4 regions of the Streptomyces sp. NPDC002643 genome follow, and region 3 is predicted to be linked to each of the others. Evidence: riboswitches for the same ligand, from Rfam matches in the RefSeq annotation. Region 3 holds a riboswitch; each other region holds the start of a gene.

Region 1 (6,949 bases), on a different contig from region 3:
CGAGGCGGCGCGCGGACACGTCAGGTAGTACGTCGTGGGGAAGGGCGTGCCGTCGGGGAGCCGGGGCGCCGTCTCGACCACGTCCGGCTGTCCGCACGGGCAGCGGTGCGCGATCGCGCGCAGACCGCGCGGCGGACGGCCCAACTGCTGCTGGAAGGCCTCGACATCGGCGTCGGTGGGCTCGGTGCGGGGAGTGGAAGGAGGGGGCGTTTGCATACCTGTACGTAAGTCCTCTGGAGCTACTGGAGCTGTTCGATTCACTGCTGGTCGGCCGGGGCGACCGGGGCGGCGGCGTCGGCCTTGTCGACACCGTCCCAGACATTGGTGTACCAGGGGAGGTCGGCCGCCCCCTGGGTCGTACGGGACTGCTTGGCCGCGTCCGGGTCGATCATCGTGTAACCCGTCTCGCCGGGCATCACATAGTGCAGCCGCTCCCGGATGCGCTGCTCGGCGTACGAGTCGTCCTTCCAGCGCGCCTTGAGGTCGCGCAACTCCTCCACACGCTCGCGCGCCTCCTGCCGCTGCCGCTGCATGTCGGCGATCTCGGCGCGCTGGGAGACGTACTGCCTTATGGGATACGCGAGGGCCACGATCATCGAGCAGAGGACGAGGGCGAGCAGCGCGGCCCGGCCGGTGAGCCGGGAGCGACGGGCCTGGCGCTTGGTCTGGGAGCGGTAGACCCGCGCGGCCGTCTGCTCACCGAGCAGCTTGATACGGGTCGCGGTGGAGAAGCGGTCCCGGTCCCGGTCCTTCACGGCCATGTCCCGCGTCCCCTTCTTCTGCTGCCCTGCTGCTGCGTGTACGCGCGTACGTCCCCGCACACGGTACGGGACCGGGTACGGGGACGTATGTACGACGCTTCCTGCTTGCCGTCCTGCTTGGGCTCAGCCCTTGCTGTGCTTAATAGTTCGCAGAGCGAAACCGGGGGAAGGCCGAGCGGCCCGCGTACACGGCGGCGTCGTCGAGGATCTCCTCGATGCGGAGCAGCTGGTTGTACTTGGCGACGCGGTCCGAGCGGGCCGGGGCGCCGGTCTTGATCTGGCCGCAGTTCACGGCGACGGCGAGGTCGGCGATGGTGACGTCCTCGGTCTCGCCGGAGCGGTGGGACATCATGCACTTGAAGCCGTTGCGCTGGGCCAGCTCGACGGCGTCCAGGGTCTCGGTGAGCGAGCCGATCTGGTTGACCTTGACGAGCAGCGCGTTGGCCGCGCCCTCCTCGATGCCACGGGCGAGGCGCTCGGGGTTGGTGACGAAGAGGTCGTCGCCGACGAGCTGGACCTTGTCGCCGAGGCGCTCGGTGATGGTCTTCCAGCCGTCCCAGTCGTCCTCGAACAGCGGGTCCTCGATGGAGACGAGCGGGTACGCGTCGACGAGCTCGGCGTAGTAGTCCGTCATCTCGGCGGCGGTGCGCTCCTTGCCCTCGAAGACGTAGACGCCGTCCTTGTAGAACTCGGAGGCGGCGACGTCGAGTGCCAGGGCGATCTGCTCGCCGGGGGTGTAGCCGGCCTCGTTGACGGCCTCAAGGATGAGGTCGAGGGCGGCGCGGTTGGAGTCGAGGTTCGGGGCGAAGCCGCCCTCGTCGCCGAGACCGGTGTTGAGGCCCTTGCGCTTCAGGACCTTCTTGAGGGTGTGGTAGACCTCGGCGCCCCAGCGCAGGGCCTCGGAGAAGGACTCCGCGCCGATCGGGGCGATCATGAACTCCTGGATGTCCACGTTGGTGTCGGCGTGCGAGCCGCCGTTCAGGATGTTCATCATCGGCACCGGGAGCAGGTGCGCGTTGGGGCCGCCCAGGTAGCGGAAGAGCGGGAGGTCGCTGGCCTCGGAGGCGGCGTGGGCGACGGCGAGGGAGACGCCGAGGATGGCGTTGGCGCCGAGGGAGCCCTTGTTGTCGGTGGCGTCCAGGTCGAACATCGCCTGGTCGATCAGGCGCTGCTCGGTGGCGTCGTAGCCGACGAGCTCCGGGCCGATCTGCTCGATGACCGCGAGGACGGCCTTCTCGACACCCTTGCCGAGGTAGCGGCCCGGGTCGCCGTCACGCAGCTCGATGGCCTCGAAGGCACCGGTGGAGGCGCCGGACGGAACGGCGGCACGACCCGTGCTGCCGTCGTCGAGGCCGACCTCGACCTCGACCGTGGGGTTGCCTCGGGAGTCCAGGATTTCCCGGGCTACGACGACGTCGATGGACGGCACGAGCATCTCCTTCTTGGATGTGACGCGTTGGTGCGAGGCCGCGTGGGCCATGCGACTAGAGCCTAACCGCCCCGGGGCCGTCGGCAGCCGACCGACCGTCTCGTGGACAGAGAGACGGGTCCCATTGTTCCAGAGCGGAACAAAGGGGGGTGTACGGGAGTGGGCCGGCAGATGAAGAGAAGGAGGAGCGGCGCAGGGGTGGAGAGCGGAAGAGGGGTGGAGAGGGGCGGGGGAAGAAAAAAGCCCCGCCCCGGTGCGTACGGGGGAATGCGCACCGAGGCGGGGAGCCCGTGGGGGACGGGGGTGGCCCGCACGAGGTCTTCACTATGGAGGACACGGATGTGCGCGGGCTGTGGTTCAGCTGAGGAGCGGCCAATTTTTCTGGACTCAGCCGAACCGTCCGGCCACCGGCCCGGCCTGGGCCGGACCGGCGGGGCACCGGCTCGCGCCGGGCCGTCGTCAGCTCAGGTGGAGCTGCTGGCCGGGGTAGATGAAGTCGGCGTCGTCGATGATGTCCTTGTTCAGCTCGAAGAGCTTCTCCCAGCCGCCCTCGACGTTCTTCTTCTCGGCGATGCCGCTGAGGGTGTCACCCTTGACGACCTTGTACTCGCCGTCGCCCTTCTTGACCTTCTTGCCGGTCGGGGTCTCGACGGTGGCGCGCTCGGAGGAGCGGGAGGCGCGGGTCTCCTGGGCGCTCTCCGAGGTGGAGCCGGAGGTCGAGCCGCTGTTCGAGGACGAGCTGCTCGAACCGGAGTCCGTGTTCGAGGAACCGCTGTCGGAGGAGGCCGAGCCGCCGTCGTACGCGGCGCTGGACAGGCCCGTGCCGCAGACCGGCCAGGCGCCCTTGCCCTGGCCTGCGAGGACCTTCTCGGCTATCTCGATCTGCTGGGCCTTGGTGGCCTGGTCGGCGGTGGAGGCGTACTGCGTACCGCCGTACGCGGCCCAGGTGGAGGCGGAGAACTGCAGACCGCCGTAGTAGCCGTTGCCGGTGTTGATGGACCAGTTGCCGCCGGACTCGCACTGGGCGACGGCGTCCCACTCGGAGGCGGTGGCGGCGGAGGCGCTGCCGGCCGCGATCAGCGGGGCGGCGACGGCGGCGGCACCGGTGACGCCGACGACGGCGATGGCGCGGGCGGCCTTGCTCGGGCGGCGGTGCTTGCCCTTGCTGGAAAACAGCATGGAGTGATCCCCTCACCGACGCCTGCGAGGTGAGCTGTCGGGTTCGGGCCGGTTGAGTTGCCCGGCCGCGCATGCTCGCCTTTCGGCTCACATCGCACGGCTTCACCCCGAGCCGGTTCCCGCGACCGAGACCCCGAAGGGCCTCAACCGCCGGACCCGGCACTTACCTTGGGTCCCCCGCTCCTGCCAACGGCGCTTGACGCGACGACTGTTCCACGCGGCCGTCGGCAGGATTCGGCGTGACGACCGCAAGGGCCCGCTGTGGGCGAGCAGTCACGACCGTAAACACGTGAATCGGCGAATCCCAAAGCGGAATGGGGGATCTGTGATTCATCTCCCACCGAGATCAAAACGGGCATTCAGGGGCGAACCATGACCCGAACTGCCGCTACCTTTCGCCCGTTTCGACAGCGACTTCAAGGGTCTGACCGGGAACGATGTGGTCCGGGTCGGTTCCAACCGTGCCCTCGTTCTCGGAGTACAGCTCACGCCACCCGCCAGGGAGGTCAAGGGAGTCGGCGATCGACGTCAAAGTGTCCCCGGCGCGGACGGTGTACGAGGCGAAGGCGGCGTCGACGGCATCGCGGGCGACATCACGCGCGGCGCCCCGGGCCGCGTCGGCGGCACGGGCGGCGTGACGGCCGGAGGACGAGGAGTCGACGGAGGAATCGGCACCGGAGTCACCGGCCGCGCCCTCGTCGGCGCTCGCGCCCCGATGGCGACCGGCACCGGCGTCACCGCCCTCACCGGACGAAGCGCTGTCGTTCTGCCTCGAGTTGCCCGACTCGTCACCCGTTGCGCCTCCTGTGGATGAGCTGTCGGACCCCCGTGAATCGTCGCCGGCGGAGCCGTCGGAACCATCGGAGTCATTCGAGCCGGTGTCACCCTTGACGGAGTCCTCGTCGGCCTTCTTCGGCGAATCGGATACTCCGGATGACTCGGACGACTCGGACGACTCGGATGACTCAGGCGATTCGGCCGACTTCGGAGACTCGCTCGAATCAGATGAACCGGATGAACCAGATGAGCTGGACGAACCGGTGGAATCAGTCGAACCGGAGGAACCGGAGAAATCATCCGAGTTCGACAAGCCGTCATCCGCGACGCCGGTGTCGACGTCGGCGGAACCGTCGTCGCCATCGAGGTTGTGGAGCAGACCGCAGGTGGACCAGACACCGACGCCCTGGTCAGCGAGGATTTTCTCGGCGACTGCGATTTGCTGCGAACGGCTCGCCTGGTCGGGGCTGGTGGCGTAGTCGAGGCCGCCGTAGCTCTCCCAGTTCGCCTGGGAGATCTGAAGACCGCCGTAGCGTCCGTTGCCGGTGTCCGCGCTCCAGGCGCCGCCGCTCTCGCACTCCGCGACCTGGTCCCAGGTGGTTCCGCTGGCCGCGCTCGCGCCGGTGGCGCCGAGGAGCGGGATGGCGATGGCGGAGCCGGTCACTCCGGCCGCGACGAGAAGAGCAGGGGCCTGACGGGGGCGACGGTGACGACCGTTCCCGGAGAGCATGCGGTTGCCTTTCACGCGACAGCGGTGGCCCGTGCGAGGGATGTGGTGGGCCTTCGCACTGATGCGTGAACGTATCGGCAGTCGATCACTTGTCACAAGTCAATGCAGTACAGATCACGTGAAGATCACAGACTTGAGGGTGTGTCATGTTTCGGTGCCGTGCGGGGTACTGCTATCGGCCGCCCGAACCGGCGTGAACTCCACGGGAAGTGTGCGCAAGCCTCGCATGATGAGCCCCCCGCGCCATCTCAAATCGGCTGAATCCACCGCGAGTCGGAGATCCGGGAGACGGGTGAGCAGGGTCGCGAGCGCGGTCTGGCCTTCGAGACGGGCGAGGGGGGCGCCGAGGCAGTAGTGAATGCCGTGGCCGTAACCGAGGTGCTGGTTGTCACGGCGGGAGAGGTCGAGGGTGTCGGGGTGGGTGAACCGGGCCGGGTCGCGGTCGGCTGCGGCGAGGACGACGAGGACGGGGTCGCCGGGGGCGATGTCCTGGCCGCCGATGGTGAGGGGCTCGGTCGCGAAGCGCCAGGTGGCGAGTTCGACGGGGCCGTCGTAGCGGAGGAGTTCCTCGACACCGGTTTCGAGGAGGCCGGTCTCGCCCGCTGAGAGGGAGTTCTGGAGGCGGGCGCGCTGGTCGGGGTGGGTGAGGAGGGCGTAGGTGCCGTTGCCGATGAGGTTGACGGTCGTCTCGAAGCCGGCGAAGAGGAGGATGAAGGCCATGGCGGCGGCCTCGTTCTCGGTGAGGTGCTCGCCGTGGTCGGAGGCCCGGATGAGGCCGGAGATGAGGTCTTCGCCGGGGGTGGGGTCGGTGGGGAGGGCCTCGCGTTTGCGGTGGATGAGGTCGGCGAGGTAGCCGCGCATCTTCTTGACCGACCGGGCGACCCCGCCGCGCGGGCCCCCGCCGTGCCGGATCATCATGCCCGCCCAGTCCCGGAAGTCGTCCTGGTCCTCGCGGGGGACGCCGAGCAGGTCGCAGATCGCGTAGATGGGGAGGGGGAAGGCGAACTCATGGATGAGATCCGCCTCGCCCTTGGCCGCGAACCGGTCGATGAGGTGGTCGGTCAACTCCTGGACCCTGGGGGCGAATTCGGCGACTCGGCGAGGGGTGAAGGCCTTGGAGACCAGCCGACGGAGCCTCGTGTGATCCGGCGGATCGATATTGAGCAGATGCGTCATCAACTCGGCCTTGCGTTCACCGGGGATGCCCGTCTTCCCCTTGGCGTGCGCGGGCTCGTCGTGATGCGCCGGGTTCTTGGAGAGGCGGGCGTCGGCGAGGGCCTGCTTGGCGTCTCCGTAGCGGGTGACCAGCCATGCCTCCACGCCACTGGGGAGCGTGGTGCGATGCACCGGGGCATGCTCCCTGAGCCAGGCGTACGCCGGGTACGGGTTGGTGGCGAACTCCCAGGTGAAGAGTTCGGGGGCGCCGGCAGGGGTGGGGTGGGGCTGGTTGGTCACTCGGTGACGGTATCGGGCTGGCCGGTGGGCTGGCCGGTGGGCTGGTCGGTGGAGGGGACGGGCAGCGGGCTCAGGCGTCTCATCGCGTAGTAGTGGTCCAGTTCGGCGGCTTTGTGCAGCCACCGGTCGGCTTCCTCGGCGTTTCCGCGGTTGCGCAGGTGCTTCGAGAGCCAGTACGCGGCGTCGCCGCTCCCTCGCACGGCCTCCTGGCGCAGCAGTTCTTCGCCCTCCTCCACCGCTCCCGTGTGGAGGAGGAGGTTTCCGAGGTTCCGGGAGGCCGCAGGGTGACCCAACTCCTCCGCTCTGCGGTAGAGCTGTTCCACCTCCACGTCGTGGCCGCCCAGGCGGTGCAGGAAGACGGCGAGCGAGTGCACGCCATCGGGCTCTTCCAACTCGGCACCACGACGGAGCCAGTACTCCGCGTCACCCTTGTTGCCCCTGTAGGAGAGCGCCCTGCCCAGGCTGGTGGCCACCTCCTTGTGACCGGCCTTGACCGCCTTGGTGTACCAGCGAAGCGTCTCGCCTCCCCCGGAGGCGAGCAGCATCTCGCCCAGTGCCTGGGCCGCCTCCCCGTCCCCTGCCTCGGCGGCCTGCCTCAGCCAGTGCTCGGCGCGCTTC
Region 2 (6,949 bases), on a different contig from region 3:
GCCCGACACCGAGGGCCCGGAATACCTGGGGGAAGCCACCAGAACACCCCAGCACGAAGCCACCGGAGCGCCCCAAGGCGAAGCCATCGGGCCACCCCAAGGCTTCGGCCCGCCCCCCACGCCCACCCCACCCGGCACGAGCACCTGGCGAACGGACCCCGACCCCAGTACGCCCACCCGACGAACGGACCCCGCCCCCGCCCCGCCCACCCGCCGTCGCGTGCTCGCCACCCTCGCCGGAGTCGGTGGCGTGGCCGCCGTGGGCGTCGGCACGTACCTCCTCGGCCGGGGCGACGGCGACACCGGCAAGGGCACGGACGACACCACCCTGAAGGACCCGGAGACCACCCCCACCCCCGGCCGCCGCCGCTGGACGTACGGCACCGGCGGCCCGATCGCGCCCGCGCTGCTCGCTGCCGGCGGACTGGTGTACGCCGGCAGCAGGGACGGGACGATGTACGCGCTGGACGCCGAAACCGGCAAGCCCCGCTGGCAGTTCAGTACCGGCAACGGCGTCTACACCTGCCCGGCCGTGGCCGGCGGCATCGCGTACTTCGGCAGCGCCGACTACCACCTCTACGCCGTCGACGTCGCGACCGGCGACCAGCGCTGGCAGTTCAGCGCCCAGGGGGAGGTCAACTCCTCGCCGGTGGTCGCCGGGGGAGTGGTCTACGTGGGCAGCGACGACCGCAAGTTGTACGCGGTGGACGCCGCTTCCGGCGACCGGAAGTGGACGTACGCGGCGGGGGGCCGCATCCGCTCCTCCCCGGTCGTGGCGTGGAACAAGGTGTACGTGGGCAGCGAGGACGCCCTCCTGCACGCCGTCGACGTGGCGACCGGCGAACGCAGCTGGTCGTTCGAGACGGGCGGCGACGTCAAGTCGTCCCCGGCGATCGCCGACCGCGTCGTCTACGTCGGCAGCTACGACGGCGGCCTCTACGCCGTCGACTGCGACACCGGCGAGCGGAAGTGGAAGTTCACCACCAAGGGCGGGGTCGGCTCGTCGCCGTTCGTCGCCCAGGGCGTGGTGTACGTGGGCAGCGACGACGGCAACCTGTACGCCGTGGACGCCCTTACCGGTGAGCAGAAGTGGAAGTTCACCATCGGCAACGTCGTGTACTCCTCGCCCACCTACCTCGACGGCACGGTCTACGTCGGCAGCAAGAACGGCAACCTCTACGCCGTCGACGCGGACACGGGCAAGCGCGTGTGGGTGAACCGCACCGGCGCCGACATCCGCTCGTCCCCGGCGGCCATCGGCAGCACGGTGTACGTGGGCAACGACAGCGGCACGGTCTACGCGGTCAGCCGCTGAACGGCGACGGGTGACCCGACCCGGGTCCGGAAGGACCACGGGTCCCGTCCGCCCTGGCGGATCACCCGCGCCGCATGGAACGCGAAAACACCTTGGGCCGGAACCCTTGATCGGGTTCCGGCCCAAGGCCTTCAGTAGCGGGGACAGGATTTGAACCTGCGACCTCTGGGTTATGAGCCCAGCGAGCTACCGAGCTGCTCCACCCCGCGTCGGTGAAACCAGAGTACCCCATCCGCGGGGCCCCGAGCACACGCTTTACCCACCCGAAGATCATCTCCGGGCGACCCGACCCTCGGTTCCCCCGGCCGCCCGGACTCGGTTCCCCCGGCCGTATGGCCCTGGTTCCCCGGCCGCCCGGCCCCAGCCTCCTCGCTCGCCCGGTGGTCGGGGGGTGGTCGGTGCCCCCAGCCTCCTCGCTCGCCCAGCGCCCCGTCACCCGCCCAGCAAATGCCCGTTCGGCGTCTTGGCGCGCTCCGCGTACTCGGGGAGTACGACGACGTCGGCGCCCTCCTCCGACAGGATCGCGTTCCCGGCGGCGGCGTTCTCGACGAAGGTGTCGGGCTCCCGCCAGGCCGTGACGACGCGGCGTACTCCGGCGTCGAGGATCAGCCGGGCGCAGGGGGCGGGCCGGGAGGCGCGGTGGGCGCAGGGTTCGAGGCTGCTGTAGACGGTGGCGCCGGCGAGGCGCGGATCGGCGGGGTCGAGTTTGGCGAGGGCGGCCTCCTCGGCGTGGGCGACGGGGTCGCCGCCCTCCCGCGAGTACCCGCGGGCCAGCTCCGTACCGTTCTCGGCGACCACGACCGCGCCCACGCTGAACGCGGTCGAGGAGGGCGGGCACTCGGCGGCCAGTTCACAGGCGAGGGCCAGCCAGTGCCGGTCGGCGGCGGAGCCGTTCATCCCGGTGCCGGGCGCCGTGGGGACGTACCGGATCAGGACGACGTCCCCGACCGGCCGGGTCTCCACCACCCGCATCCGGCTCGTCGGCCCCCCGGGATACGCCCCGGTCCCGAACATCCGCGGTGCGTCCGCCTCCCCCACGAACACCGGCGCCACGGCCAGCCGCAGCTCGTCGGCGAGCCCCTGCTGGAGCAGCTGGGTGTGGACGAGGCCACCGCCCTCGACCATGAGACGTCGTACGCCGCGTACGTCCCCGAGATGGTCGAGGACGGCCGGCCACTCCAGATCGGGGCCGAGGGACACCACGTCCACGCCGGACACCACGTCCACGCCGGTCGCCAGGCCCAGCGCGTGGAGGCGTTCCGCGCCCTTGTCAGTCGTGTACACGACCTTCTCGCCGCCGGTGTGCCAGAACCGGGCCGCCGGGTCCAGCTCGCCGGACGCGCTGACCGTGACCTTCAGCGGATACTCCGGGAGCCCGGCGGCGACCCGGGCCGCGCGTCGCTCGGGGGAGTTGACCAGCAGCCGGGGGTTGTCGGTGCGCAGGGTGCCGGCGCCGATCAGGATGGCGTCGCTGTCCGCGCGCACCTCGTCGACCCGGTCGAAGTCGGCGGGCCCGGAGAGCAGCAGCCGTTCGGGCCCGGTGTCGTCCAGGTAGCCGTCGAGGGAGACGGCGGCGGACAACAGGACGTAGGGCTGAGGCATGGGCGCGCTCCCTGTGACATGACGATGAACGGCGGGATGGCCGGGAACGAACGGCGGGGTGACCTGGACGAACGCCGGGCTTGGTTCAAGTTTTAAGCAACATCTACACTGTACGCATGACGACCCGCTGGCTCACCCCCGAGGAGCAGCGTGCCTGGCGCGCGTTCATCGCCGCGAGCTCACTCCTGGAGGACGCGCTCGACCGGCAGCTCCAGCAGGAGGCCGGCCTGCCGCACCTCTACTACTCCATCCTGTCCGCGCTCTCCGAGGCGCCGGACCACCGGATGCGGATGACGGATGTCGCCGAGCGTCTGAAGATCACGCGCAGCCGGCTGACGTACGCCGTGACGCGGCTGGAGAACGACGGGGTGCTGCGGCGCGAGAACTGCCAGTGGGACAAGCGGGGCAGTATCGCCGTACTGACAGACGAGGGCATGGCCCTGCTGGAACGCGCGGCGCCGGGCCATGTCGAAACGGTCCGCAAGGCGGTCTTCGACCATCTCCGCCCCGAGCAGATCGGCCAGTTGGAGGAGATCTGTACGGGGATCGCGGCGGCGCTCCAGGGTGAGGACGGCCACCGCCCGCCCGGCGCGGACGAGCTGCCGTGGCGCCGCAGGTCGTGCTCGTCGTCCGACGGATGACTTGGCTCACTTCTGCGGTGTCGGGAATGTGATCTCCCCGTAAATCTGTTGCTTGAAATTTGAAGCAGGGGTTAGAGTCGCCGGGAGGCGTTGCTTCAAATCTGAACCAGATGTGGAGTGGCCGCCCACCCGCACAGGACCGAGGACCGGAGAACCGCATGCCCGACTCCCCCGCCACCACAGCCGCAGCCACGTCCGCCACTGCCACCGTCGCCGCCACGGTCACCGCCACTGCCCCTGCCGCCGCCACCCCGCGTGCCCGTGTCCGGGTGCCGCTGCGCTTCGGTGACGGTTACGCCGTCGACGCCGAGATGGTCACCTTCCACGGCCTCGTCGACGGCCAGGAGCATCTGGCGCTCGTCCTCGGCGACCCCGAGCCCGGCACGACCCCCCTGGTCCGGCTGCACTCCGAGTGCCTGACCGGCGATGTCTTCGGCTCGGCCCGCTGCGACTGCGGTCCGCAGCTGCGTGAGGCGGTGGAGCGGATCGCCGACCGGGGCGGGGTACTCCTCTACCTCCGCCAGGAGGGGCGCGGCATCGGCCTCTACAACAAGCTCGACGCGTACGCCCTCCAGGACCAGGGTCTCGACACCTACGAGGCGAACGCGGCCCTGGGTCTGCCTGAGGACGGCCGCGACTACACGGCCGCCGCGCAGATGCTGACCGCCCTGGGCATCACCGAACTGGACCTGCTGTCCAACAACCCCGACAAGGCACAGCAGTTGCGCGACCTCGGGGTCGGGGTCCGGGACCGGGTGCCGACCGGCGTCTTCACCACCGCCCACAATGTCCGTTACCTCCGGGCGAAGGTGCTCCAGACCCAGCACACGCTGGCGCTGCCCGAGCCCGCGTAACGGCGTGGCCCTCTTTCCGGCGCGAGGGCGTGACCCTCTTTTCATTTCCTTCATGATCACCATCTCGCCCCCTCCTCGATATCACTCCCCGTGTCCGCCCGACCCCCCTCCGCATAACAACTGACATACCGTCAGAACTTCTGTTACCGCCGAGGGAAGGTCAACTCGCCCGTTTTCGGCCGCTCATGACCCGTAAAGTCCAGCGGAAAAGCCGGAACGATCATTCAGAACTGCTTGGAATGGGGCCCTCGCGTCTATTAACGTTCGATAACGCAGCGCGGTCGTCCCAGCCGTCACAAGAGGCGGCTCCGTGCTCACGCGCCGAATCCCGTACCACTTGTTGGTAGGGGAACCGGGGAACCACCACCCTGGGGTGAATCGCGGGCAAACCGTCGTGGCAGCACGACTGGTTTACGCGCGTAGGAGACCTTCCTGCTCCGAACCCGTCAGCTAACCCGGTAGGCGAGAAGGAAGGAAAGGAGTACGCCCACGTGGCGTCCAACCGGTCCGCGACCGAAGCCCCGTTCGTACCGGCCCAACGTGACGGCGAGAGCCGGACGTTCGGCTACGGCAGCTACAACAGCGAGAACGAGGGCCCCTGGCAGGAGTGGAACCCCACCGAGGAGTCCATTCGCCCCGTCCGCGGCCGGCACCGCGTCGCCAAGCAGCGGCAGCGCGGCGGGCTCGCCCGTAGCTCCACGGTCCTCGGCGTCGGTGTCATAGCCGCCGTCGGCGGCGCGGGCATGGCCAGCGCGCAGACCGGCAAGCCCCCGGTGTCCATCTCGATGCCCGACATGCCGAACGTCGGCTCGGTCTTCGAGGAGGAGGACGAGGCCCAGGACGAGCCGCAGGCGACCACCGCCCCCCTCAGCAGCGCCGGCCTGATCGCCGCCGACACCGAGCAGGGCACGACCGACGCTGGCGAGGCACTGCGCGCCCGCATCATCCAGCAGGCCGAGTCCCAGCAGGACGCCGTCGACCTGAAGGCCGCCGAGGCCGCGCAGACCGCCGCCGCGGAGAAGGCCGCCGAGCAGGCCGCCCAGGAGAAGAAGGAAGCCGAGGCCAAGGAGGCCGCCGCCAAGAAGAAGGCGGAGGAGGAGGCCGCGGCGAAGAAGGAGGCCGAGCGCCTCGCCGAGCTGGCCAAGCAGTTCGCGCTGCCGACCTCCTCGTACACCATCACCTCCACATTCGGCCAGGCCGGCTCCTACTGGTCCTCCGGCTACCACACCGGCCTCGACTTCGCCGCCCCCACCGGCACCCTCATCAAGGCCGTCCACAGCGGCACGATCACCCAGGCCGGCTGGGACGGCTCGTACGGCTACAAGACCGTCCTCACCCTCGATGACGGCACCGAGATCTGGTACGCCCACCAGTCCTCCATCGGCGTCAGCGTCGGCCAGAAGGTCGCCACCGGCGATGTCATCGGCCGAGTGGGCGCCACCGGCAACGTCACCGGCGCCCACCTCCACCTGGAGGTCCACCCCGACGGCAGCGCCAGCGGCATCGACCCGGCGGCGTGGCTGCGCAGCAAGGGCCTGAGCATCTGACTTTTCCGGTGTGACTTTTCAGGGCCGTGTCCTTCTGGACACGGCCCTCGTGTTTTTCGCGCAAACGGCGCCGCCGGCGACGACGGTGGGCGCCCCCCTCCCCTCACCCGGTGTTCATGGCATCGCGGAATGCGGGCGTCCGCCAAGGCTGTTGACGAAGAACATGACTTCTCTTCGCAAGCTGGGCACGTCCGATCTTGAGGTCTTCCCCCTCTGCCTGGGCGGCAACGTCTTCGGCTGGACGGCGGACGAGCAGACCTCCTTCGCGGTCCTCGACGCCTACGCGGCGGCCGGCGGCAACTTCGTCGACACGGCGGACTCCTACTCGCACTGGGTCGACGGCCACACGGGAGGCGAGTCGGAGACGATCATTGGCAAGTGGGTCAAGTCCCGCGGCAATCGCTCCGACGTGGTCATCGCGACCAAGGTGAGCCAGCACCCCGACTTCCCCGGCCTGACCGCCGCCAACATCAAGGCGGCGGCCGACGCCTCCCTCACCCGCCTGGGCACCGACCACATCGACCTCTACTACACGCACTTCGACAAGCCCGAAGTCCCGGTGGAGGAGATCATCACGGCCCTGGACGACCTGGTGAAGGCGGGCAAGGTACGCGCCATCGCCGCGTCCAACATCACCACCGAGCGACTGAAGGAGTCCCTGGACTTCTCCGACACCGAGGGCCTGGCCCGTTACGTCGCCCTACAGCCCCACTACAACCTGGTCTCGCGGGAGACCTACGAGGGCCCCCTCCAGACCCTGGCAACCGAAGCGGGCCTGGCCGCCGTCCCCTACTTCGCCCTGGCCATGGGTTTCCTGACGGGCAAGTACCGCCCTGGCACCACCGTCGACAGCCCCCGCTCCGCAGGCGCCGGCGCCTATCTGGAGACCCCCAAGGGCACCCGAGTCCTGACAGCTCTGGACGAGATCGCCGCCGAGAGGAACGCGGACGTCGCGACCATCGCCCTGTCCTGGCTCGCGGCCCAGCCCAC
Region 3 (6,949 bases):
ACTGCCCGAGTTCACCGAACGCACGAGCGCGGGTGCCCGGACGACGGACCCCTACTCGAAGCTGCTGGAGGAGCGGATCGTGTTCCTCGGGACGGCGATCGACGACACCTCGGCGAACGATGTGATGGCGCAGTTCATGCACCTGGAGTACCAGTCCCCCGACCGGGACATCTCCCTCTACATCAACTCGCCCGGCGGCTCGTTCAGCGCGATGACGGCGGTGTACGACACGATCCGGTACGTCACCTGCGATGTGGAGACCATCTGTCTGGGGCAGGCGGGATCGTCCGCCGCGGTGCTGCTGGCGGCGGGCACACCGGGCAAGCGGTATGTGCTGCCGGGGGCGCGCGTGGTCATCCATCAGCCGGCGTACGGCGAGCCGGTCCAGGGGCAGACGAGCGATCTGGCGATCCTCGCCGAGGAACTGCTGCGCACCCGGCGCACGTTGGAGGAGATGCTCGTACGGCACACGGGGCAGAGCCCGGAACGGATCAGGGCCGATGTCGAGCGGGACACGATCCTCGACGCCCGGGCGGCGGTGGAGTACGGCCTGGCCGACCGGATCATTCCGAGCCGCAAGACCTCGCGCACGCTCCCCGGCACGAGGTGAGCGGCCGATGCTCCCACCCGAGTTGCCGCCGCTGCCCGCGCTGACGCGCGCCGAGGCGGAGTTGATCGACCGTTATCTGGACGTGGTGGACCTGCTGGGCCGGATCAATCCGGCCCGCCCGGGCGACACCTATCGCGGGCTGCGGGCGGCGCAGGCCCTCGTCGGCAAGGCGACCGCGTTGCGCGACGCGCTCGAATTGATGCACGGACGGGGCGAGAACGAGGTCCATGCCCCCACCCTCGCGCGGGCGCTTCGCGTCCTGGACGGCGAGCGGCGCGCCGCACGGGTCGCACTGCCGCCGCCCACGACGCCGAGTTGACCGCCCAACCGACCCCACACCACCCCTTCGACCGCGACACACCCCCCTCGGCCACCAACCCGGGCGACGGCTCGGCCGACCCGCTCGACAGGTGTGATCTTGTCGACATGGCTGAACGGAGTCCGGACGGCGGGCCGTACTGAGGGGCGTCAGGACCGGACTCGGAGCGGAGCGCGGAGCAGTGGGAGAAGCAGCGACAGCAGCGGACACTCACTCAGCCCGCTCCAGAACCGGGGGAGTTGCGCGTCATGCCTGGTTCCAGGCCGGAATGCACTATTCCGATACGGTCGTTCGGACCCCTCGACGGGGTGGACATCCTTACTCAAATCACCCCCTTCAGCTGAATATGCAGGTGGTGAGTAAGGCCACAAATCCCCGATTCCGTTGGGTTTTTCGGACTTCCGTGCGTCAAGATCCCTTCCTGACGACAAGCCCCCGCCACAGCGGCGGGGCGATCCGGGCGGACGCCGAGTCCTGCCGCCGCCCGGATGACCGGTCGACAGGAGTGCATCGGCAGGAGTGGAGGACCCAAGCACGACGGGTCGCCGGAGCGGACAAGCCATGTCCGTGCCGAGCAACCCTTGGGGTGAAGCCGCGTCAGCGGCCGGGCAACTTCGCCAGCCCGAATCCGACAGGTCATCCTTCACAGGCGGCTGACGAAGGGTTGCGCATGACTGCGCTCAATCGTGTCCCGTCGCTGTTGACCCGGGCCGGTACGGCCTCGGCTCTGACCATCGCCGCCGTCGGCGGCAGCATCGTGGTACCGGGCGTCGCGGGCGACGCCGAGGCCGCCACCGTGGCGTCGAAGGCACTCAAGGTCGCGGCTTCCAAGAAGGGCTCGCCCTACCGGTGGGGCGCCACGGGTCCCAGCAGGTTCGACTGCTCGGGGCTGACGCAGTACTCGTTCAAGAAGGCGGGCAAGAAGCTGCCCCGCACCGCCCAGCAGCAGTACAACAAGACGAAGCACATCTCCGCGAGCAACCGCAAGCTCGGAGACCTCGTCTTCTTCCACTCGGGCTCCAGCGTCTACCACGTCGGGATCTACGCGGGGAAGGGAAAGATCTGGCACTCGCCGAAGACGGGTGACGTCGTACGCCTCCAGAAGCTCTGGACGAAGAGCGTCTGGTACGGCCGGGTCCGCTGACCCGGGGTCGGGGGCGGCGGAAACCACCGCCGCCCCCGACGGGCGTGACACCGCCCCGAAAGTGGTTACCCGGTGTGTCATGGCCCCCGACCACACCCGCCCCGCGCGCGACCGGACACCGCTGGAGCACGCGGACCGCAACAAGACCCCGCTGGACCGCGCCGACCGCGACGAGACCCCGTTGGAGCGCGCCGACCGCAACTTCTCCGAGCTGCTGCAGGAGCTGCGGGTCACCCAGACCGGTGTGCAGATCCTCTTCGCCTTCCTGCTGACGCTGGCCTTCACACCGCGCTTCGAGGACCTCGACTCCGTACAGCGCGCCACCTACATCACCACGCTGCTGCTGGCCGTGCTGGCGGCGGCGCTGTTCACGGCACCGGCCGCACTGCATCGCTCGCTGTTCCAGCAGAACGCCAAGCCCACGATCGTCCGGGTCTCGTCCCGGCTGGCGACGGTGGGGCTGGCCGTGCTGATGCCGGCGCTGGCCGGTTCCGTACTGCTGGTCGTGGACGTCACCCTCGGCCGCACGGCCGGGATCATCGCGGGCGTCGGTACGCTCGCCGTCTGTCTGGGCCTGTGGAATCTGCTGCCCAGGTGGGTCAGGGGTGCCGCGGAGCGCCGGCCCTGAGCGGCTGGAGCGGGACCGTCCACGGCAGTTCGATGGCGACCGTCTTGCCGCCCTCGCGGGTGGGTCTGACGCTCAGTCGGCCACCGCACTCGGCGGTCAGCCAGCGGATGATGACCATGCCCCGGCCGTTGTCCTGCTGAACGGCCGCGGGCAGACGTTTCGGAAAACGCGGATGGCTGTCGGTGACACCGATGCGCAGATGCTCGTCCCGGTCGAGGGAGATGTCCACGGTGAACGTGGGCGACTGGCCGAAGGTGTGCAGGACGGCGTTGGTGGCGAGTTCGGAGACGATCAGGCGCACGGTGTCCGCGATGTCCGTGTCGCTCGGCAGGCCCCATTCGGCGAGCACATCGGCGACGTAATTACGGGCGGCGGACACCGAGGCGGGATCGCTCGGCAGAGTGACGGAGGCTTCCTGATGATCTGCCATGGCACGGTCGTCCCTTTCCCACGGGACCGGTGTCCGACAGGGAGCGGATGATTCGACTACGGTCCCGGACTGGTGCTTCGCGCCAGACTGCCACTACCTGGACCCTCTGGGGTGGCGATCCACCAAGATATGCATATATCTGTCCCCCGAAGCGGTGAACTCTCCGACGGCCGACCGTATTCCGGTGCACTCTCGGGCCATCCTCTGTCGTCACCCGACCCACAGCGCGCCGGGCGGAAGGAGAGAGCCATGCAGTACGGTCCGGCGGTGCGCCGCCGCAAGCTCGGTGCCGAGTTGCGCCTTCTGCGCACCCGCGCCGGGCTCACCAGTATCGAGGCGGCCGGTCTCGTGGGCTGGCACCAGTCCAAGGTGAGCCGGATCGAGACCGGCGCCAGCGGGGTGAAGCCCCCGGACGTACGGAAGCTGCTGGACACCTACGAGGTGGCGGACGGCGAGTTGAGGGAGCTGCTGCTGGCGCTCGCGGGCTCCGAGGACGGCGGTGGGCGCCACAACTGGTGGCATGCCTACCGGGGTGTACTGCCGCCGACGTACCGCGACTTCATCAGCCTGGAGTCGCAGGCCAGCGGGATGCGGACGGTGGAGACCTCGGTCGTGCCAGGGCTTTTGCAGATCCCGGAGTACGCGCGGGCGGTGACGCGGGCCACGGTGGAGGGGCTGGAAGACGACAAACTCGACGCGCTCGTGGAAGTGCGGCTCGCGCGGCAGGACGTACTGCGCGGCGATCCGCCGATGGCACTGACTGCCGTGCTCGACGAGGGGGTTTTACGGCGGGAGGTCGGCGGACCGGATGTCATGACCCGTCAGTTGGGGCGTCTGGCGGAGGCCGCGCGCCTTCCTCAGGTGCGACTGCAGGTACTCCCGTTCACTGCCGGGGCGCACATCGGCATCACCGGTCCTTTCGTAATTTTCTCATTTAGGAGCACTTCCGATCTGGACGTGGTTGTTCTCGACCACTTGACGAGTAGCCTCTATCTCGAACGGAAAGAAGACCTCAGGGCCTATGTCGAGGCCTTCAACACCCTTCAGATCCACGCCCTTTCGCCCGAGGAATCGTTGGATTACATCGCCGGGCTGGCTCACGGCTAGCTTTCGGCGCGTGAGGAGGCACCATGTCTGCACTGCCTCGGTCCGTACCCACCAGTACCGCACTGCGCGATGTGCGGTGGCGGCGCAGCAGCCGCAGCGCGGGATTGGCCAACTGTGTGGAAACGGCCCGTCCCGGGTCCGGCCACTGGGCCGGCCTTGTGGCCGTGCGCGATTCGAAGAACACGGCGGGGCCGGCCCTGCTGTTCGCCCCCGAGGCATGGGAGGGATTCATCACCACGCTTCGGTGAGCACCGCCGCGAGCGCCGGCGGTTCCGCTTCCGGGAGCCTCGTTCGCCAAGGCTCCGCCACCGGAAGTTCCGCTTCTGACGACGCACGGCCGCGACGCCGACTCACGGTCGCGTTTCGTCGATGATCCCCATGGCTCGGTCGATCTGTCCCTCGGTGAGATCCGCCCGGGCGGTCAACCGCAGCCTCGATACGCCGTCGGGTACGGACGGTGGGCGGAAACAGCCGACGGCGAGACCCGCCGTACGGCAGTCCGCCGCCCATCGCACCGCCTGATCCGGAGACGGCGCACGCACGGACACCACGGCGGCGTCGGGCCGCACCGCTTCATGGCCCGACGCCGTCAGCCGTGCGTGCAGCTCCCGGGCCACCCAGCCGGCCCGCGCGGCCCGCTCCGGCTCCCGGCGCAGCAGCCGCAGCGCGGCCAGCGCGGCACCGGTCGCGGCCGGGGCGAGCCCCGTGTCGAAGATGAACGTCCGGGCCGCGTTGACCAGATGGTCGATGACATGCGCCGGTCCGAGAACGGCTCCGCCCTGGCTGCCCAGCGACTTCGACAGCGTGACCGTGGCGACCACATCGGGATCGCCCGCGAGCCCCGCCGCGTACGCGGCGCCGCGGCCGCCGTCCCCCAGCACCCCGAGTCCGTGCGCGTCGTCCACGACGAGACCGGCGCCGTACTCACGGCAGGCGGCGGCCAGTTCGGCCAGCGGGGCGGCGTCGCCGTCCACCGAGAACACCGTGTCGGACACGGCGATCGCGGGCCCGGTGCGGGTGCCGAGCGCCTTGCGGACCGCGTCCGGGTCGCCGTGCCCGACGACCTGGGTGGTGCCCCGGGCCAGTCGGCAGCCGTCGATGAGGGAGGCGTGGTTGCCGGCGTCCGAGACGATCAGGGAGCCGTGCGGGGCGAGCGCGGTGACGGCGGCGAGATTGGCCGCGTAGCCGGAGGAAAAGACCAGGGCCGCCTCGAAACCGCAGAAGTCGGCCAGCTCCCGCTCCAGTTCGCCGTGGAGTTCGGTCGTCCCGGAGACCAGCCGGGAGCCGGTGGCCCCGCCGCCCCACCGGCGCGCGGCCTCGGCGGCGCCCTCCGTCACCTCCGGGTGCCGGGACAGGCCCAGATAGTCGTTGCTCGACAGATCGAGGAGCGGCGAGTCGGCCGGGCGGGGCCGAAGGGTCCGTACGAGCCCGGCGCGGCGGCGCGCGGCGGCCTGCTCGTCGATCCAGCCGAACGCCATGGGTCGTCCTCCGGGGGTGAGGTGGGGCGCCCCGCGCAGTATGCGCTTGCCGTGGGCGGGGCATGCGAGTGCCGCACACGGCGCGCGGGGCCCGGGTGCGGATTTTGTAGGCAGTGCACAGACCCTAATGGCAGCGCCGGTCGCTCACGATGTGGCGATACCCACATGTCGATCCGGGTCTGTTGTCCGAAGTCTCCTTGGCCCGGGGCGGTCCCGTAGGACAGGATCGGCTCTCATGGACCTGCTGAACACGCTGGTGGACAAGGGGCTCCGGCGCGAGCCGGTGACCCGTGACGAGGCGCTCGCCGTTCTCCGCACCTCCGACGACGACCTTCTCGACGTGGTGACCGCGGCCGGAAAGGTGCGCCGGCAGTGGTTCGGCCGCCGGGTCAAACTCAACTACCTGGTCAACCTCAAGTCCGGGCTCTGTCCCGAGGACTGCTCCTACTGCTCCCAGCGGCTCGGTTCCACCACGGGCATCCTGAAGTACACCTGGCTCAAGCCCGACGAGGCGTCCAGGGCGGCGGCGGCCGGGCTCGCCGGTGGGGCCAAGCGGGTCTGTCTGGTGGCCTCCGGGCGGGGCCCGACCGACCGGGACGTCGAGCGGGTCGCCGGCACCATCAAGGCGATCAAGGACCAGAACGAGGGCGTCGAGGTGTGCGCCTGTCTCGGTCTGCTCTCCGACGGCCAGGCCGAACGCCTGCGCGAGGCGGGCGCCGACGCCTACAACCACAACCTCAACACCTCCGAGTCGACGTACGGCGAGATCACGACCACGCACACGTACGCCGACCGTGTCGACACCGTCCAGAAGGCCCACGCGGCCGGGCTGTCGGCGTGTTCGGGTCTGATCGCGGGCATGGGCGAGACGGACGAGGACCTGGTCGACGTGGTCTTCTCCCTCCGTGAGCTGGACCCGGACTCGGTGCCGGTCAACTTCCTGATCCCGATCGAGGGCACCCCGCTGGCCAAGGAGTGGCACCTCACCCCTCAGCGCTGTCTGCGCATCCTGGCGATGGTCCGCTTCGTCTGCCCCGACATCGAGGTCCGTATCGCGGGCGGCCGTGAGGTCCACCTCCGCACGATGCAGCCCCTCGCCCTGCACCTCGCCAACTCGATCTTCCTCGGCGACTACCTCACCACCGAGGGCCAGGGCGGCAAGGCCGACCTGGAGATGATCGCGGACGCCGGTTTCGAGGTGGAGGGCATGGGCGAGACGACCCTGCCGGAGCA
Region 4 (6,949 bases), on a different contig from region 3:
GATAGTCGGGCACCACACGCTTCACGACGCCCTGCTCGGTGCCGATGGCCAGGCCAGGCGACGACTCGTCGAGCGTCGTCAGACAGATGACCGTCTCGCCGTCCTGGAGGGAGAGGAACTCCGAGAGCGGGGCGCCGCCCGAGAGGTTGGGGGCCGCGGCCGTCTCCGGCAGCTGGGGCAGGTCGATGACGTTCAGGCGCAGCAGACGGCCGGTGGAGGTCACCGCGCCCACCTCGCCGCGGGCCGTCGCCGGGACCGCGGAGATGATCACGTCGTGCTTGGTCCGCTTGCCGTCGCCCTCCGCGAAGGGCTCGCCGCCCGTCGTACGGGCCAGCAGCCCCGTCGAGGACAGCAGCACCCGGCACGGGTCGTCCGCCACCTGGAGCGGAACCGCGGCCACCGGGGTCCCCGAGGACTCCAGCAGCACCGTACGGCGCGCGGTGCCGAACTTCTTCGCCACGGCGGCCAGTTCACCGGAGACCAGCTTGCGCAGCTCCGCGTCCGACTCCAGGATGCGCGTCAGCTCCGCGATACCGGCGGTGAGCTGGTCCTTCTCCGACTCCAGCTCGATGCGGTCGAACTTGGTGAGACGGCGCAGCGGGGTGTCGAGGATGTACTGCGTCTGGACGTCCGACAGGGAGAAGCGCTCCATCAGGCGCTCCTTGGCCTGTGCGGAGTTCTCGCTGGAGCGGATCAGACGGATGACCTCGTCGATGTCCACCAGGGCGGTGAGCAGACCCTCGACCAGGTGAAGCCGGTCCTGCTTCTTGCCGCGGCGGAACTCCGAGCGGCGGCGCACGACCTCGAAGCGGTGGTCGAGATAGACCTCCAGGAGTTCCTTGAGGCCGAGGGTGAGGGGCTGGCCGTCGACCAGCGCCACGTTGTTGATGCCGAAGGACTCCTCCATGGGCGTCAGCTTGTACAGCTGCTCCAGGACGGCCTCCGGCACGAAGCCGTTCTTGATCTCGATGACGAGACGCAGACCGTGCTGGCGGTCGGTGAGGTCCTTGACGTCGGCGATGCCCTGGAGCTTCTTCGAGCCGACCAGATCCTTGATCTTGGCGACGACCTTCTCCGGGCCGACGGTGAACGGCAGTTCGGTGACGACCAGGCCCTTGCGGCGTGCCGTGACCGTCTCCACCGACACCGTGGCGCGGATCTTGAAGGTGCCGCGGCCCGTCTCGTACGCGTCCCGGATGCCGGAGAGGCCGACGATCCGGCCGCCCGTGGGCAGGTCGGGGCCCGGGACGTGCTTCATCAGGGTGTCCAGGTCGGCGTTCGGATACCTGATGAGGTGGCGGGCGGCCGCGATGACCTCGCCCAGGTTGTGCGGCGGCATATTGGTCGCCATGCCGACGGCGATGCCCGACGCGCCGTTGACCAGCAGGTTCGGGAAGGCGGCGGGCAGGGCCACCGGCTCCTGCTCCTGGCCGTCGTAGTTCGGGGCGAAGTCGACCGTGTTCTCGTCGATCGACTCCGTCATCAGGCTGGTGGCCGCGGCCTGACGGCACTCGGTGTACCGCATGGCGGCCGGGGGGTCGTCATTGCCCAGCGAGCCGAAGTTGCCGTGGCCGTCGACCAGGGGGACGCGCATCGAGAAGGGCTGGGCCATGCGCACCAGGGCGTCGTAGATCGACGAGTCGCCGTGCGGGTGCAACTTGCCCATGACCTCGCCGACCACGCGCGCGCACTTGACGTAGCCGCGGTCGGGGCGCAGGCCCATCTCGTTCATCTGGTAGACGATGCGGCGGTGCACCGGCTTCAGGCCGTCACGGGCGTCCGGCAGGGCTCGGGAGTAGATGACCGAGTACGCGTACTCCAGGAAGGAGCCCTGCATCTCGTCGACGACGTCGATGTCGAGGATCTTCTCCTCGTACGCGTCGTCGGGCGGCGGGGTCTTCGTGCTGCGGCGGGCCATCGCTGCCGGCTCCTCCTGTTTCTGGTCGCTCTTGCCGAGGCTCGAACGAGATCTGACGCGGACCATTGTGGACTGCCGCACTGACAACGCGGACCAGCCCCCGTCGCTCCGCCCTCCCGGCGGCAGCGCGGGCCCCGACGGCACGACCGTCCGCAGGCTACGGGATCTCGCTTCAGGCGTACGTCGTCCGGGAACTTCGCGGAGCGTACGCACGCTTGCATACAGTGGCAGGACCGGCACGCACACCGCGGTCCTCAAGGACCGCTCTCGCGATCGAAGGGACGTACATGCCCATGGGTCACACGGCCACAGCCGAGGCAGGCTCCGGAGGCCTGACAGTGAAGGAGCACCGCCTGGACAACGGCCTGCGCGTGGTGCTCTCCGAGGACCACTTGACCCCGGTCGCCGCGGTGTGCCTCTGGTACGACGTCGGCTCACGCCACGAGGTCAACGGCCGCACGGGCCTCGCCCACCTCTTCGAGCACCTGATGTTCCAGGGCTCGGGCCAGGTGAAGGACAACGGCCACTTCGAGCTCGTCCAGGGCGCGGGCGGCTCGCTCAACGGCACCACCAGCTGGGAGCGCACCAACTACTTCGAGACCATGCCCGCCCACCAGCTGGAGCTGGCGCTGTGGCTGGAGGCCGACCGCATGGGCAGCCTGCTGCTCGCGCTCGACCAGAAGAACCTCGACAACCAGCGGGCCGTCGTCAAGAACGAGCGCCGCCAGCGGTACGACAACGTCCCGTACGGCACCGCCTTCGAGCGAATCTTCCGCCTGGCCTACCCGGAGGGTCACCCCTACCGCCACACGCCGATCGGCTCCATGGAGGACCTGGAAGCGGCCAGCCTGGAGGACGCCCAGCAGTTCTTCAGGACGTACTACGCGCCCAACAACGCGGTCCTCTCGGTCGTCGGCGACATCGACCCCGACCAGACCCTGGCCTGGATCGAGAAGTACTTCGGCTCCATCCCCGCGTACGACGGCAAGCCCGAGCCGCGCGACGGCTCGCTGCCCGACGTCATCGGCGAGCAGCTGCGCGAGGTCGTCGAGGAGAAGGTCCCCGCGCGCGCGTTGATGGCCGCCTACCGGCTCCCGGAGGACGGCACGCGCGCGTGCGACGCGGCCGACCTGGCGCTCACCATCCTCGGCGGCGGCGAGTCCTCCCGCCTCTACAACCGGCTCGTACGCCGCGACCGTACGGCCGTCACAGCCGGCTTCGGACTGCTGCGCCTGGCCGGAGCGCCCTCCATGGCGTGGATGGACGTGAAGACCTCCGGTGATGTCGAGGTGCCCGTCATCGAGGCCGCCGTCGACGAGGAGCTCGCCCGGTTCGCCGCCGAGGGCCCCACGGCCGAGGAGATGGAGCGCGCCCAGGCCCAGTTGGAGCGCGAGTGGCTGGACCGGCTCGGCACGGTCGCGGGCCGCGCCGACGAACTGTGCCGCTACGCCGTCCTGTTCGGCGACCCGAAGCTCGCCCTGACCGCCGTCGACCGCGTCCTCGAAGTCACCCCCGAAGAGGTCCAGGAGATCGCCAAGGCCCGGCTGCGGCCCGACAACCGCGCGGTGCTCGTCTACGAGCCCGTCGCCGGTGAGGACGACGACGCGGACCAGGCGGACGAGACGGAGGCCACCGAGGCGGGAGCCGCCGAGGCCGACGCCCAGGCATCCGAAGCCGCCGAAACCACCGACGAGAACGAGGAGTCGGCGAAGTGACCGAGCTCGCGACCATGGACTTCCACCCCCAGCCCCGCGCGGGCGAGGCCAAGCCCTGGGCGTTCCCGGCGCCCGAGCGCGGCACCCTGGACAACGGCCTGACCGTTCTGCGCTGCCACCGCCCCGGCCAGCAGGTCGTCGCCGTCGAGGTCCTCCTCGACGCCCCCCTGGCCGCCGAGCCGGCCGGTCTCGACGGCGTCGCCACCATCATGACCAGGGCCTTCTCCGAGGGCACCGACAAGCACTCCGCCGAGGAGTTCGCCGCCGAGCTGGAGCGCTGCGGCGCCACCCTCGACTCGCACGCCGACCACCCCGGTGTCCGTCTCTCCCTCGAAGTGCCCGTCTCGCGGCTGGGGAAGGCCCTGGGACTGCTCGCCGACGCCCTCAGGGCCCCCGCCTTCGCGGACAGCGAGATCGAACGCCTGGTGGCCAACCGGCTCGACGAGATCCCGCACGAGACCGCCAACCCGGGCCGCCGCGCCGCGAAGGAGCTGTCCAAGCAGCTGTTCCCGGCCGACTCCCGTATGTCGCGTCCCCGCCAGGGCACCGAGGAGACCGTCACCGGCATCGACTCCGCGGCCGTACGCGCCTTCTACGAGCGGCACGTACGCCCCGCCACGTCGACCGCCGTGGTCGTCGGCGACCTCGCCGAGGTCGACCTCGACGCACTGCTCGGCGACACCCTGGGCGCCTGGACCGGCTCCGCGGGCAAGCCCAGCGCCGTACCGATGGTGAGCGCCGACGACACCGGTCGGGTCGTCATCGTGGACCGCCCCGGCTCGGTCCAGACGCAGCTGCTCATCGGCCGCGTCGGTGCCGACCGCCACGCGCGCGTGTGGCCCGCCCAGGTGCTCGGCACCTACTGCCTCGGCGGCACCCTCACCTCCCGTCTGGACCGTGTCCTGCGCGAGGAGAAGGGCTACACCTACGGTGTGCGCGCGTTCGGCCAGGTGCTGCGCTCCGCGCCCGACGGGTCCGGTGTCACGATGCTCGCCATCAGCGGCTCCGTCGACACGCCCAACACCGGCCCGGCACTGGACGACCTGTGGACGGTGCTGCGCACCCTCGCCGCCGAGGGGCTGACCGACGCCGAGCGCGATGTCGCCGTGCAGAACCTCGTCGGGGTGGCCCCCCTCAAGTTCGAGACGGCCGCCGCCGTGGCGAGCACACTGGCCGACCAGGTCGAGCAGTTCCTGCCGGACGACTACCAGGCCACGCTATACCAGCAGTTGGCCGCCACGGGCACGGTGGAGGCCACCGCGGCCGTCGTGAACGCCTTCCCGGGCGACCGTCTGGTGACCGTGCTCGTCGGTGACGCGGCCGAGATCGAGGAGCCGGTCCGGGCCCTCGGCATCGGCGAAGTCACCGTCGTGCCCGCCGAGTAGAAGTCGGACAGAAGTACGCATACTCCTGGGGCCCTGGTGACGGAAGAGTCACCAGGGCCCGCGTTTGTCCCTATTGATGGCGGAGGTTGCGGGTCTGACCTGTGGCGTACGCAACAAATCCTGTGATCCGTTTGTTATTTCGAAGACGGCCCACTTAGCGTCGGTCCGGCTGTTCGTCAGCAGTACGTCGCATCCGCGGCACCGGGCAGTCATCGCCGAGTCCCCGTACGGCGCGAGCCAGGGGAGCCGGGGACCCAACCGTCCCTGGGGTGAATCGGTGGCCCTTCGCACCGCTGAACGAGGTGGTGAGGGGTCCCCGTAGGAGACCTTCCTGCTCCGAACCCGTCAGCTAACCCGGTAGGCGAGAGGGAAGGAAAGGACCAGCCACTCCATGGCGTTCACCCGCCCCCCGGGAAAACACCGCCGACAGCGCGGTGCGCAGCGCACGACCACGAGGACCGTGGGCGTGGCCGCTCTCACCACCACCGGTGTCATCGGCACCGTGGCCTCCGTCCCGGCGTTCGCCGCGGAGCCCGCCCCCGAGCAGACGGGGCTCAACAAGGTCATCGAGCTCGGTGACACGGTCGCCGACCAGGTCGACGCGCAGGCCGCCGCCCAGCAGCAGGCCGCCGAGGTGGCCGCCGCCAAGAAGAAGGCGCAGGAGGAGGCCCGCAAGGCCGCCGCCGAGAAGGCCGAGCAGGAACGTGCCGCCGCCAAGGAGCGCGAGGAGATCAAGGCGCGCGCCGCCCGCGCCGCCGAGCGTGAGCGCCTCAACGCCTTCGTCGCCCCCATCAGCGGCTCCTACATCTCCACCGGCTACAAGGCCGGCGGCGCCGTCTGGTCCTCCGGCAGCCACACCGGCGTCGACTTCCACGCCTCCTCCGGCACGGTCGTCCAGGCGGTCGGCTCCGGCACCGTCGTCGAGGCCGGCTGGGGCGGCGCCTACGGCAACAACATCGTGATCAAGATGAACGACGGCACGTACACCCAGTACGGCCATCTGTCGTCCATCGCGGTCTCCGTCGGCCAGACCGTCACCCCCGGCCAGCAGATCGGCCTCTCCGGCGCGACCGGCAACGTCACCGGCGCGCATCTGCACTTCGAGGCCCGCATGACGGCCGAGTACGGCTCGGACATCGACCCCGTCGCCTACCTGCGCTCGCACGGCGTGAACGTCTGACGCGCACGCTCCTGAGTGCCACGGCCGCCCGCCCGGCCGTCCCCGGACATCGCGAAGCCCCGGCTCACCCGAGCCGGGGCTTTCCGCGTCGTGACGCAGCCCGTCCGTTGTGATGAACGTCCTGTCCAAAAAATATCCATGGATTCCGGTCCGCCATCGGAAATTCCGTCCCGCTGCAATAGAGTCGCCTGAACACACGTCATTCAACGACGTTTCACGGGGATTAAGGCGGAGGTCGGTCATGCGTATTCCGGCGCACTCGGTATGCACGGCGATCCGTGATGACATCGTCGCGGGTGTCTACGAGCGCGGAAGCCGGCTCACCGAGGAACTGCTCGCGCGCCGTTACGGCGTCAGCCGCGTCCCCGTGCGCGAGGCGCTGCGCACGCTGGAGGCCGAGGGCTTCGTCGTCACCCGCAGACACGCGGGCGCGTGCGTCGCCGAGCCGACCGAGCAGGAGGCCGCCGACCTGCTGGAGATGCGCATGCTGCTGGAGCCGCTGGGCGCCGCCCGCGCCGCCCAGCGCCGCACGGAGGCCCACCTCAAGGTCCTGCGCGGTCTGGTCAGACTGGGCCAGGAGCGCGCCAGGCGGGGCAACAGCGAGGATCTGCGCTCCCTGGGCGGCTGGTTCCACGAGACGCTCGCCCAGGCATCCGGAAGCCCCGCCCTGACCTCGACACTCGCCCAGCTGCGCCACAAGATCGCCTGGATGTACGCGGTCGAGGCGCCCGCCGACCCCGTGGAGTCCTGG

Evidence for each region. Region 3 has a riboswitch for cyclic di-AMP ahead of ACWD4G_RS35330 (C40 family peptidase). Riboswitches for the same ligand answer to the same signal wherever they lie in the genome.
Region 1: another riboswitch for cyclic di-AMP. It lies ahead of ACWD4G_RS08920 (transglycosylase family protein); the one in region 3 lies ahead of ACWD4G_RS35330 (C40 family peptidase).
Region 2: another riboswitch for cyclic di-AMP. It lies ahead of ACWD4G_RS41285 (M23 family metallopeptidase); the one in region 3 lies ahead of ACWD4G_RS35330 (C40 family peptidase).
Region 4: another riboswitch for cyclic di-AMP. It lies ahead of ACWD4G_RS31565 (M23 family metallopeptidase); the one in region 3 lies ahead of ACWD4G_RS35330 (C40 family peptidase).

What each region holds. Positions count from the first base shown of each region.
Region 1 is NZ_JBSFVY010000004.1:447,587-454,535, reverse strand. It holds gene ACWD4G_RS08935 (DUF501 domain-containing protein) at 1-216, opposite strand, end outside; gene ACWD4G_RS08930 (FtsB family cell division protein) at 258-761, opposite strand; gene eno (phosphopyruvate hydratase) at 901-2,190, opposite strand; gene ACWD4G_RS08920 (transglycosylase family protein) at 2,650-3,369, opposite strand; cyclic di-AMP (ydaO/yuaA leader) riboswitch at 3,374-3,522, opposite strand; gene ACWD4G_RS08915 (LysM peptidoglycan-binding domain-containing protein) at 3,758-4,876, opposite strand; gene ACWD4G_RS08910 (cytochrome P450 family protein) at 5,021-6,331, opposite strand; gene ACWD4G_RS08905 (tetratricopeptide repeat protein) at 6,328-6,949, opposite strand, start outside.
Region 2 is NZ_JBSFVY010000048.1:353-7,301, reverse strand. It holds gene ACWD4G_RS41310 (beta-alanine-activating enzyme beta-propeller domain-containing protein) at 1-1,315, shown strand, start outside; tRNA gene ACWD4G_RS41305 (tRNA-Met) at 1,451-1,524, opposite strand; gene ACWD4G_RS41300 (dihydrofolate reductase family protein) at 1,748-2,917, opposite strand; gene ACWD4G_RS41295 (MarR family winged helix-turn-helix transcriptional regulator) at 3,034-3,558, shown strand; gene ACWD4G_RS41290 (GTP cyclohydrolase II) at 3,717-4,412, shown strand; cyclic di-AMP (ydaO/yuaA leader) riboswitch at 4,722-4,892, shown strand; gene ACWD4G_RS41285 (M23 family metallopeptidase) at 4,904-5,959, shown strand; gene ACWD4G_RS41280 (aldo/keto reductase) at 6,123-6,949, shown strand, end outside.
Region 3 is NZ_JBSFVY010000031.1:38,724-45,672, reverse strand. It holds gene ACWD4G_RS35340 (ATP-dependent Clp protease proteolytic subunit) at 1-610, shown strand, start outside; gene ACWD4G_RS35335 (hypothetical protein) at 618-929, shown strand; cyclic di-AMP (ydaO/yuaA leader) riboswitch at 1,426-1,596, shown strand; gene ACWD4G_RS35330 (C40 family peptidase) at 1,600-2,073, shown strand; gene ACWD4G_RS35325 (DUF6328 family protein) at 2,225-2,701, shown strand; gene ACWD4G_RS35320 (ATP-binding protein) at 2,673-3,131, opposite strand; gene ACWD4G_RS35315 (helix-turn-helix domain-containing protein) at 3,381-4,238, shown strand; gene ACWD4G_RS35310 (DUF397 domain-containing protein) at 4,262-4,486, shown strand; gene ACWD4G_RS35305 (8-amino-7-oxononanoate synthase) at 4,589-5,716, opposite strand; gene bioB (biotin synthase BioB) at 5,952-6,949, shown strand, end outside.
Region 4 is NZ_JBSFVY010000024.1:122,411-129,359, forward strand. It holds gene ACWD4G_RS31550 (DNA gyrase/topoisomerase IV subunit A) at 1-1,918, opposite strand, end outside; gene ACWD4G_RS31555 (M16 family metallopeptidase) at 2,206-3,633, shown strand; gene ACWD4G_RS31560 (M16 family metallopeptidase) at 3,630-5,018, shown strand; cyclic di-AMP (ydaO/yuaA leader) riboswitch at 5,222-5,397, shown strand; gene ACWD4G_RS31565 (M23 family metallopeptidase) at 5,410-6,198, shown strand; gene ACWD4G_RS31570 (GntR family transcriptional regulator) at 6,440-6,949, shown strand, end outside.